DNA from 2 places in the Weizmannia sp. FSL W8-0676 genome. Region 1 is predicted to be linked to the other one. Evidence: predicted binding sites of a transcription regulator. Region 1 holds the regulator's gene; the other holds the start of a gene.
What was found. Region 1 encodes LexA, which represses DNA repair genes until DNA is damaged. Its sites were predicted from a motif close to CGAACATATGTTCG; they were not measured.
Positions count from the first base shown of each region.

Region 2: a site for LexA is predicted at 1,898-1,911, ahead of addB (helicase-exonuclease AddAB subunit AddB). Genes of this name have one in related genera too.

Region 1 is NZ_CP151954.1:1,627,548-1,632,945, forward strand. It holds gene NST20_RS07895 (recombinase family protein) at 1-428, opposite strand, end outside; gene NST20_RS07900 (LysM peptidoglycan-binding domain-containing protein) at 425-763, opposite strand; gene NST20_RS07905 (hypothetical protein) at 738-896, opposite strand; gene lexA (transcriptional repressor LexA) at 971-1,591, shown strand; gene glnA (type I glutamate--ammonia ligase) at 1,810-3,147, opposite strand; gene NST20_RS07920 (MerR family transcriptional regulator) at 3,217-3,606, opposite strand; gene NST20_RS07925 (dynamin family protein) at 3,701-5,398, opposite strand, start outside.
Region 2 is NZ_CP151954.1:926,692-932,089, forward strand. It holds gene NST20_RS04355 (competence protein ComK) at 176-703, shown strand; gene NST20_RS04360 (TIGR00266 family protein) at 831-1,622, shown strand; gene addB (helicase-exonuclease AddAB subunit AddB) at 1,971-5,398, shown strand, end outside.

The sequences.
Region 1 (5,398 bases):
GCGCGTTCCATCCCCCTTTTGATTTTTAAGTTATGCAGCTTTCGCTGGTACTCTTCAACCATGCTGACAATTTTCAACACCATTGAATCGGATTCCGAAAGTTCGAGTTCACCGTTTTGTGCATAACAATATACTTTGACCCCTTTTTTATATAAAAAATGGAGCAGTGCAATTTTTGCATTTCCTCTTCCAATCCGTGTTTCATCCTGCACCAGTACGGCGTCAACCTTTTCATTTCCAATGATATCAAGAAGTTCAAGGATACCGGGCCTGTCCAGGTCGTAGCCGCTTGCCCGGTCGCAGATCACCCCGGCCACTTGAAAACCGCGGGAATCCGAAAGCTTCTCCAGCTCTTCCCGCTGCCTCGCCAAAGAAGTTTCCTGGCTTTCTTTTTCCGTGCTTACTCTGCAATATAAAACAACTTTCATTTTTTCGTCTCCCATTGTGATTTCATCGCAAGTTCCCTTTTATCATCCCTGATTTCATTTTTTTCTACCGGAATGACAATTTTTTCGCCGGCTTTGATCATGTTGCCGTTAATCCCATTATGGCGCTCAACCCAGCTGATAAATGCTTCCCTCGACATTTTGCCCTGTTCTGCATACTGACCGGCGATATTCCAAAGCGTCTCGCCCTCTGTAACGCTGATTTTGATATAGTGTGGGGATGGATCCCGCAGACTTCCAATCATGAAAAATCCGAAAACAAGCGCAAGCCCTGCTAAAATCATAACATAATTATACTTTTTCCATAATCGTGACATCTCCATCTTCCTCCCGCGAATATTCGTTCGTCCAATCACCAGTTCTATTATAAAACGAACGCCTGTTTTTCGTCAACATTTTTTTCGAACTTACGTTTGTTTTATCTTCTGCAATGTGATATAATAATAGCAAATAATGGCATTCCTCCCGTTTGCGTCCCCGTACGCAGCGCGGGTGCCAAACAAAACTGCGACGAGGTGGATATAATGGCAAAACTATCAAAACGGCAACAGGCGATACTTGATTTCATCAAGCATGAAGTCAAAACAAAAGGCTATCCCCCTTCCGTGCGGGAAATTGGCCAGGCAGTCGGGCTTGCTTCCAGTTCAACTGTCCATGGCCATCTCGCAAGGCTTGAAAGCAAAGGGCTGATCAGGCGCGACCCTACAAAGCCGAGAGCGATTGAAATTTTGGACCATGATGAAGAAATACCGGCCCAAAATGTTGTCAATGTGCCTATCGTCGGAAAGGTAACAGCAGGCATACCGATTACGGCTGTAGAAAATATTGAAGAGTATTTTCCGCTTCCGGAACATCTTGTCCCGTCTGACGAGTCCGTCTATATGCTGGAAATCGAAGGGGACAGCATGGTGGATGCAGGGATTTTAAACGGCGATTATGTGATTGTCCGCTCCCAGCAGACGGCAAGCAACGGGGATATCGTGGTCGCCATGACAGATGAAAATGAAGCGACAGTAAAAAGATTTTTCAAGGAAAAAGACTACTTCCGGCTGCAGCCTGAAAACCAGACAATGGAACCGATCATATTGAAAAACGTCACCATTCTCGGCGTTGTCATCGGGCTGTACAGGCAAATGGTGCACTGATCAAAAAGAGGCAGTTTCGGCTGCTTCTTTTTTAATAGAGCATATGCGAGTTTGATGGCAAAAATGCCTGTGGCACTTGAGGTTTTCCGGGCTTCCAATCTATTTTTGAAGGAAAAAACGGGGCAATTATCGGGCATTTTGTTTTTCTGAGCGTGAGATGGGAAACTGCCCATTAAACAAAAACCCCTCAAAGCCTTACGCTTCAAGGGGTTTCTTGCTTAATACATTTCGATATACTGGTCGCGTTCCCATTGGTGGACTTGTGTGCGGAACATATCCCATTCAATTTCCTTTGCTTCAAGGAAGTGTTCGATGATGTGATCGCCAAGGGCGTCTACCATTACTTCATCCGATTTTAAGTTTTCCAGCGCCTGCAGCAGCGTGCCCGGGAGGTCGACAATGCCGGCTTCTTCTCTTTCTTCTTTCGTCATGACATAGATGTTGCGGTCGACTGGTTCCGGCGCCTGCAATTTGTTCGCGATGCCGTCAAGCCCTGCTTTTAACAGGACGGCGAGCGCGAGGTACGGGTTCGCAGACGGGTCAACACTGCGCACTTCAACGCGCGTGCTTAAGCCGCGGGAAGCCGGAATACGCATGAGCGGGCTGCGGTTGCGGGCGGACCAAGCAACATAACAAGGCGCTTCATAACCCGGCACAAGCCGTTTATAGGAGTTCACCGTCGGATTCGTTACGGCCGTAAAGTTCGGCGCATGCTTTATGATGCCGGCGATGAACTGGTATGCCGTATCGCTCAGCTGCAGTTCTGCATCGTTCGGATCATAGAATGCATTTTCTTTTCCTTTAAAGAGCGAAAGATTGGAGTGCATCCCGGAGCCGTTCACGCCAAACAACGGTTTCGGCATAAACGTCGCATGCAGGCCGTGTTTGCGTGCAATTGTCTTGACCACCAGTTTAAAGGTCTGGATATTGTCGCATGCCCTGACAGCATCCGCATATTTAAAATCAATTTCGTGCTGGCCAGGCGCAACTTCATGGTGGGATGCTTCAATTTCAAAGCCCATTTCCTCGAGTTCCAATACGATGTCGCGCCGGCAGTTTTCGCCAAGATCCGTCGGCGCCAGGTCAAAATAGCCACCGTTGTCATTCAGCTCAAGGGTCGGTTCATTTTTTTCATTCAGCTTAAAGAGGAAGAATTCCGGTTCAGGCCCAAGATTAAAACTCGTGAAGCCAAGTTCTTCCATTTCTTTCAATACTCGCTTCAGGTTATTCCGCGGATCTCCTTCAAACGGGGTGCCGTCCGGATTATAAATATCGCAAATCAGGCGGGCAACTTTCCCTTTCTCAGCCGTCCACGGGAAAATAACCCATGTATCATAGTCCGGATACAGATACATATCCGATTCTTCAATCCGGACAAATCCTTCAATCGAAGAGCCGTCGAACATGATTTTATTGTCGAGCGCTTTTTCAAGCTGGCTGAGCGGGATTTCGACGTTTTTAATCGTCCCTAAAATATCCGTGAACTGCAAGCGGATGAATTTCACATTTTGTTCTTCGGCATTCTTCAAAATATCTTCGCGTGTAAACTTAGGCATGAACAGTATTCCTCCCTTTAGGCAATAAAAAGTATATATCTAAGCTATAAAACTAGCTTTTCAACAACGTTAATGGAAAAAACGGGGCGCATCGCTCAACCGCTGGCTCGGGCTTTGAAAACGGCCGGCCTGCAGCAGTTCCTGGCGAAGCCGTTTGCGGATTTCTTCATCCGTTACATGATTTTTGACGAGTACCGGCCCGGTTCCGCGGTGGTCGTTCATCAATAAGATTTTTTTGATACCCGCAATATTGATCCCCTGATCCAGCAAATCTTTAATATCAAGAAGCCGGTCGACATCATTTAAGGAATAAAGGCGGCGGTTGCCTTCCGTCCTTGCCGGTGTAATCAGCTCATGTTCTTCATAATAACGGATCTGCCGGGCCGATAAATCTGTCAGTTTCATAACAGTCCCGATCGGCAAAAGCGGCATCGAACGGCGGATTTCTTTTCGACCCATGTTATACGCTCCTTTTCTTTATATTTTTACTATATTCGATGTGAGTTTTTTTGTCAACAAAATGTTAAGTTTTCTCACATCATTTTTATTGCCCTTAGGAAGGCAAAACGAGTTTTTCGCGGATTTCCATCCATTCTGCCACGTCCACGCTCTTTCTAAGGGCTTCAAGGCGGGCATCGAACTGTTCGGCAATATCGAGCAAAGCTTCCGATTGCATTTTTGCAAACTCTTCCTCCAGCCATGATCGGAACGAACCGGCAAGCTTTTCTCCCTGCACGTCAAGATACTGCTGTGCAAGCGGTTCGAACACGTCCTGCAGTTCTTCCTGCATGCCGGCTTTTCCTCCTTTTTCAAAAAAGGTGCGTGCATTTTTAAAATGGCGGAATGCCTTTTCAAAAGGCTTCAAATCCGTCTCCAAAAAAGCCGCAGGAAAATCAGGCGTAGCGTGTGCGCCCGCTTCAAACGTACTGACGGACAAATCAGGAAGCAAACGTTTTATCTCCCTGTTCCATTCCGCGCTTTGGGAGGCGAATAAATTCCGGCAATGGGCTTCAAGCCTTACATTTGTCGCCCGCATCTCCTGCGCAAAATCATAACCGACGAGTTCTGCAAGCTCCTGAAGGGCGCCCGGCAAATCTTTCGCTGCCTTTACCGTTGCCGGATTAAAAGCTTCCTTGAAAAAGTCGGCGAAGCGGTAAAAAACACGCTGTTTCACGTAATAGAGCAGCTCCTTCTGCTCCTGCATAACGCTGTCTGTGAAGAACGCCAGCTTTGTATTTTTCAAAATGGCTTCTGCCTCTTCCCGCCGTTTCCGGAGGAGTTCCCGTTTCGCTTTCTTTGTTTCAATTGATTCATTGGCATCGCGGATCACGGCATCCACCATTTCGAGGCCGCGTTCCAGCTCGTTTTGTGCGGACTGAAGCACCATATTCAGCAAATCATGGTCGAGAAATTGGCGGAACCCGGCTTCAAATTCGGCCATTTTCGCTTCCTTCCGCCTGCCTGAAAGCGCAAGCAGGCTTGATACACCATACAGGCGCGGGTTGCGGATGCCAAAATGGAGCAGCTGCCCCCTGACATAGTCCATCACTTCTTTATATTCTTCACCGGACGAGGCAAGATCAATCGCATTGACAATAAAAAACATCTTATCCAGTTCAAATGCTTCTTTTACCCGCCCGAGCTGGATGAGAAATTCCCTGTCTGCGCGCGCGAAGGCATGGTTATAGTATGTGACGAAGAAAACCGCATCCGAGTCTTTAATATATTCAAATGCCACGCCGGTATGACGGGCATTGATCGAGTCGGCTCCGGGCGTATCGACCAGCGTAATGCCAAGCCTTGTGAACGGGCAATCATAAAACAAATCAATGGACTCAACAAAACAAGACTGGGTTTCATCGGCAACAAACCGGCGGAACGCTTCCATTCCGGCATTCAAGTTCTGCCCGGCCCGCCCGTTGAAATCAGGGAAGCCTTTCGCAAAGGCACGCAAAAAAGAGAGATGGACTTTTTCGTTTGCTTTGCTCGTTTCTTTTGCGTGCAAAGTTTCAATTTTTTCAAGCGCTTCCCCGAAAGAACGGCAGCCGAGCCCGAAAACAGCGAGCGACTTGTTGACATCTTCCAGCATCTGTGCCTCCGTTTTCAGCTGGACGGCTGCCGTTTTATGCGGATGTGCCGCATCAGGCGGGCAGATCCGGCAAATGGCTGCTGTTGTCGGATTCGGTGAAACTGGCAGCACTTTTTCGCCGGCAAGCGCGTTTGCAAAAGACGATTTTCCCGCGCTGAACGC
Region 2 (5,398 bases), 700 kb from region 1:
TCGCTTTTTTTTATTATACAGAGCATTTCAATAAAAAGCAATGTAAAAATTGAATTTTTCTGAAACGATTAACAAAGAAAAAAATGCATATTTTTAAAAAAAGTACTAGAAATGTAGGAAGATTGTACTATAATAGAGAGTGGATCATGAGAAAAATAAAATGGGGGAATGCATTATGCAACATGGACAATTGGACATTCATCCAAACACGATTGCGCTGATTCCTTGTCAGGAGGGGGGAGAAAAAGGGACCAAAATATTGGAAGTGGATCGGGAACGATTTGTGCCGGAACTTCCCCTGAATATCGTGAAAAAAAGCTGCAAATACTTTGGAAGCGATTACGAAGGAAGAAAAAATGCGACAAAAAGCCTGATTCATGTCCGGCACAAGCCGCCGATCCTCGTCGATCCCCATACAGCTACCATACTTTTTCCAACAAAATCGCCCAGCCAGCCGGATTGTATTTGGCTGATCTCCGGGCATATTAAAGACCACACCCCAGAAGGCAAAAAAACTGAAGTGGTTTTTTCAAACAATCAATCACTCGTGTTGCCAATCAGCTATGGATCGTTTATCAATCAGTACCATAAAGCGGCTGCTTTGCAGGTTGCATATGAAATCAACATCCGACGCTCCCGGATGCAATTCTTGAAACAACAGGGATATAGGGCGATGGAAGACAGCGGGCTGTATTGGATTTAAGCCTGGCAGGGAAGGGGGGTCCCTGCCTTTTCGTCCAATAAAACGAACGCTGCACGGGAAATAAAAATGAAACATTGCGAACTGCAAGTCCGTATACAGGGGGAGTGCATTTTGAGGAGGTAGGGAAATGAACAACCACGATATTGATTTTAAACTGGTCGGGGACGACATGCAGTTTGTTGAAGTAGAACTCGACCCGCAGGAGACCGTCATTGCCGAGGCCGGCAGCTTGATGATGATGGAAGACGGCATCCGGATGGAAACGATTTTTGGCGACGGCTCGGGCGGCCAGGGCGGCGGCATTATGGGAAAACTGTTCTCTGCAGGAAAACGGCTGATCACCGGTGAGAGCCTGTTTATGACCGCCTTTACAAACGAAGCCCGTGATAAAAAGCATGCAGCGTTTGCAGCGCCGTATCCGGGCAAGATTGTGCCGATGGATTTAAGCGAACTGGGCGGGAAAATCATTTGCCAGAAAGATGCATTTTTGGCAGCGGCAAAAGGGGTCTCAGTCGGCATTGAATTTCAGCGGAAACTCGGAACCGGATTTTTCGGCGGGGAAGGGTTTATCATGCAGAAGCTTGAGGGAGACGGCTTTGCCTTTATCCACGCTGGCGGCACGATCCAGAAACGCGAGCTCGCACCCGGCGAAACATTGAGGGTGGATACAGGCTGTCTTGTCGCCATGTCAAAGACGGTAGATTATGACATTGAATTTGTCAAAGGGATCAAAACAGCCCTTTTTGGGGGAGAGGGCCTGTTCTTTGCCACTTTGCGCGGGCCGGGGTCGGTCTGGGTGCAGTCGCTGCCATTCAGCCGCCTGGCCAGCCGCGTATTTGCCGCAATGCCGGCAGCGGGCGGTTCAAAGGATGAAGGCAGCATGGCAAAAGGCTTGTTTGATTTGTTTGACGGGGATTAAGAGGTGTGAAAGCACTGCATTTTGCGGGACGTTTCCCGGAACAGGCAGTGCTTTTTTTTCGGCATTATACGGCCGGAAGCAGGAGCGCGCCCTGATGGCGGTTCGCGGCCCCGTCCGGACGGGAAGGGCATCCGGATTGGATAGGAAGGATTTTTCCGGGGGCGGGAACAGGCAGTGTTTTACGTGGAAGCGGGCATCCCCCGGCAGAAAAAAACAGGAAGCATATTTTTTAGGCAAAAATGCTTGATTCATAGCACAATATCCGTTACAATAAAAGAACAAATGTTCCTTGTCCGGCATCTTTCCGGATATGGGGGCCAATGAGCTCATCAAAAGGAAGTGAACCAATTGTCCCTTCGATTTATTACCGGGCGCCCCGGGACAGGAAAGACAACTTTCATCCAACGTGAAATCAGGCAGAAACTGCTTGGCGATCCGGGCGGGGCACCGCTCATTTACCTTGTTCCGGAGCAAATGACTTTTTTATCGGAAACACGGCTTGCGCATGAACCTGAACTGGGCGGGATGATCCGTGCCCAGGTGTACAGTTTTACGCGCCTTGCCTGGAAAATATTGCAGGAAGTCGGCGGGATCAGCCGTACCCATGTATCGAGCAGCGGATTAAATATGCTCATTCGGAAAATTTTGGAAGACCAAAAAGAAGAACTGTCGGTTTTCACGCGGGCGGCGGATAAGACGGGCTTTATTGACAATGTCGAACGCATTCTGACTGAGTTCAAACGGTTTTGCGTCTCGCCTGCACAGCTTCAGGAAAAACGCGCCTCAATCGGGGAAGCGGACGGGGGAAGAGTGCTTTCCGACAAGCTGCACGATTTGGAACGCGTATATCAGGCATATGAGCAAAAGCTGGAAGGCAAATACATTGATTCAGAAGATTACTTGAGGCTGCTTGCTTCTGCCGTTGAAAAATCGCGCTATCTCCAAGATGCGGAAATTTATATAGACGGGTTCCATACTTTTAACCCGCAGGAATACCTGGTGATCGGGGAACTCTTGAAAAAATGCCGCCGCGTTACGGTTGCGCTCACAACGGACCGGGCTTTCCGCGGGAGGCAGCCGGATGATTTATACTTGTTCCGGATGCCGGGAGAAGCCTATGCACATATCTATGAACTGGCGCGCGCCTTTCAAATTGAAACGGAAGAAGACGTGGCGCTGTATGAACCGGCCCGTTTCAGGCATGAAAGTTTGCGCTTTTTGCAGTCCCGGTTTGAAGAACTGCCGTTTCCTTCTTTTCCGGGGGAAAGCAGCATCGAGATCTGGCAGGCGAACAACCGGCGGGCGGAAATCGAAGGCGTTGCCCGTTCTATCCGTGAAGCCGTCATGGAAGGCAGCTGCCGTTACCGTGATATTGCCATCCTTGTCCGCAACGGGGAGGCCTATCAGGATTTAATCGAAACGGTTTTTTACGATTATGATGTGCCGTATTTTATCGACAGAAAACGGCCGATGCTGAACCATCCGCTCATTGAACTGATCCGTTCGACTTTGGAAATCATCCGCGGCAACTGGCGTTATGAACCGGTTTTCCGTGCCATCAAAACAGAATTGCTGTTTCCGCCTGGAGATGCCCGCACGTTGCGTGAAAAAATGGACCGGCTTGAAAACTATTGCCTAGCTTACGGCATCCAGGGAGAACGCTGGACGAGCAGAAAAAGATGGGAATATAGGCGGATCCGCGGCCTCGAACTGGAAAACCTTCCGCAAACGGATGAGGAAAGAAAAATCGAACAGGAACTGAATGAACTCAGGCTTCTGGTCACAGCGCCGATTTTGCGCCTGTCGCGGCGTTTGAAGCGCGCCCGCACCGGAAAAGCGCTTTGTGAAGCATTGTATCTTTATCTCGAAGAATTGGAGATTCCGGAAAAACTGGAAGCGCTCCGGCTTGAAAAGGAAGAAGCGGGGGATCTTGTTGCTGCCAGGGAACACGACCAGGCATGGGATGAAGTCATGGGCGTTTTGGACCAGTATGTTGAAATCCTTGGCGATGGACCTGCTGATGTTGGGAAATTCTCTGCCATTATGGAAACCGGGCTTGAGTCATTAAAATTTTCCATTGTTCCACCGGCTTTGGACCAGGTGCTCGTGGCGAATCTGGAACAGTCCCGGCTGTCCGATGTCAAACTGGCATTTATTATCGGGGCCAATGACGGGGTCATGCCGGCGAAAATTTCCGAAGATGGCGTTTTAAATGATGAAGAGCGTGAATATTTGCGGCTGGAAGGGCTTGAAATCATGCCCGGCAGCAAAAGGCGCCTGCTGGACGAAGAATTTATTTTCTACCGGGCATTGACGACGCCGTCTGAAAAACTGGTTCTCTCTTTTCCGCTTGCCGATGAGGAAGGGAAAGCATTGCTGCCGTCCCCGTTCATCAACCGGATAGAGGACATGTTCCCGGCCCGCGGCGGCGGATTATGGGTAAATGACCCGGCGGAACTGGAAGAGAAACAGCAAGCCGCATACATTTCCCATCCGGCGGCTGCTATTGCTTTTGTCACTTCGCAGCTGCAGCTGAAAAAAAGAGGGTATCCCATGGCCGCCTTCTGGTGGGATACGTATAACTTCTATATGGAGAACCCGGAATGGAAAAACCGGGCGGCCCATGCTTTTTCCAGTTTGTTTTACCAAAACAAAGCCCGGAAGCTCTCCGAAAAAACGAGCCGGGAACTGTACGGCGACCATATCCTTGCCAGCGTATCGAGAATGGAGCAGTTTTTCACCTGCCCGTTTTCCCATTTTTCGACATACGGGCTGAGGCTGCGGGAACGGGATGTGTTCCGCCTTGATGCGCCGAATATCGGGGATCTTTTCCACGGCGCATTGAAATGGATTTCCGATACCCTGCAGCGCGAAGGCATTCCGTGGTCAGAGATGACAAAGCAGCAAAGCATGGAGCTTGCAAAAGCGGCAGTGGACGACCTTGCCCCAAAATTGCAGCATCAAATCCTGCTCAGTTCGAAACGCTACCAATATATTAAAAGGAAACTGGAACAGGTTGTCGGAAGGGCTTCTTATATTTTAAGCGTCCATGCGAAACGAAGCGGCTTTGAACCGGTCGCGATGGAACTCGCTTTCGGGCCGAAAAAAGAGCTTCCGCCGCTTTCATTTACATTGAAAAACGGGGCGAAAATGGAGCTGCAGGGCCGGATTGACCGTGTCGACAAGGCAGAAAGCGAAAACGGTGTGTACGTCAGGATCATCGATTACAAATCAAGCGCGCACAAGCTTGATTTGACAAATGTGTATTACGGCCTTGACCTGCAAATGCTCACCTATCTGGATCTCATTATGACGTATTCGAAACAGCTGACAGGTGAAGAAACGATTCCGGCGGGCGTTTTGTATTTCCATCTTCATGATCCGCTGATTTCGGCGGAAAAAATGCTGACGGCTGAAGAAATTGAAGAAGAAATTTTAAAAGACTTCCGGATGCGGGGGCTGTTGCTGGACAGCCCGGAAGTGATCACATTGATGGACCAGTCGCTTGAATCCGGCAACAGTGCGATTGTGTCGGCAGGTTTGAAAAAGGACGGCCAATTAACGGCCCGGTCCGAAGTGGCAAGCAAAGAAGACTTTGAAGCGATCCGTAGCTATGTGCGCAACATTTACACAGAGGCCGGCAATGCGATCCTGTCCGGCACGACGGATATCGCGCCTTATAAAATAAAAAAACAGGCGGCGTGCACATTCTGCCCGTTCCGTTCAGTCTGCCAGTTTGACCAGTCGATGGAAGAGAACAATTACCGCCTCATTCA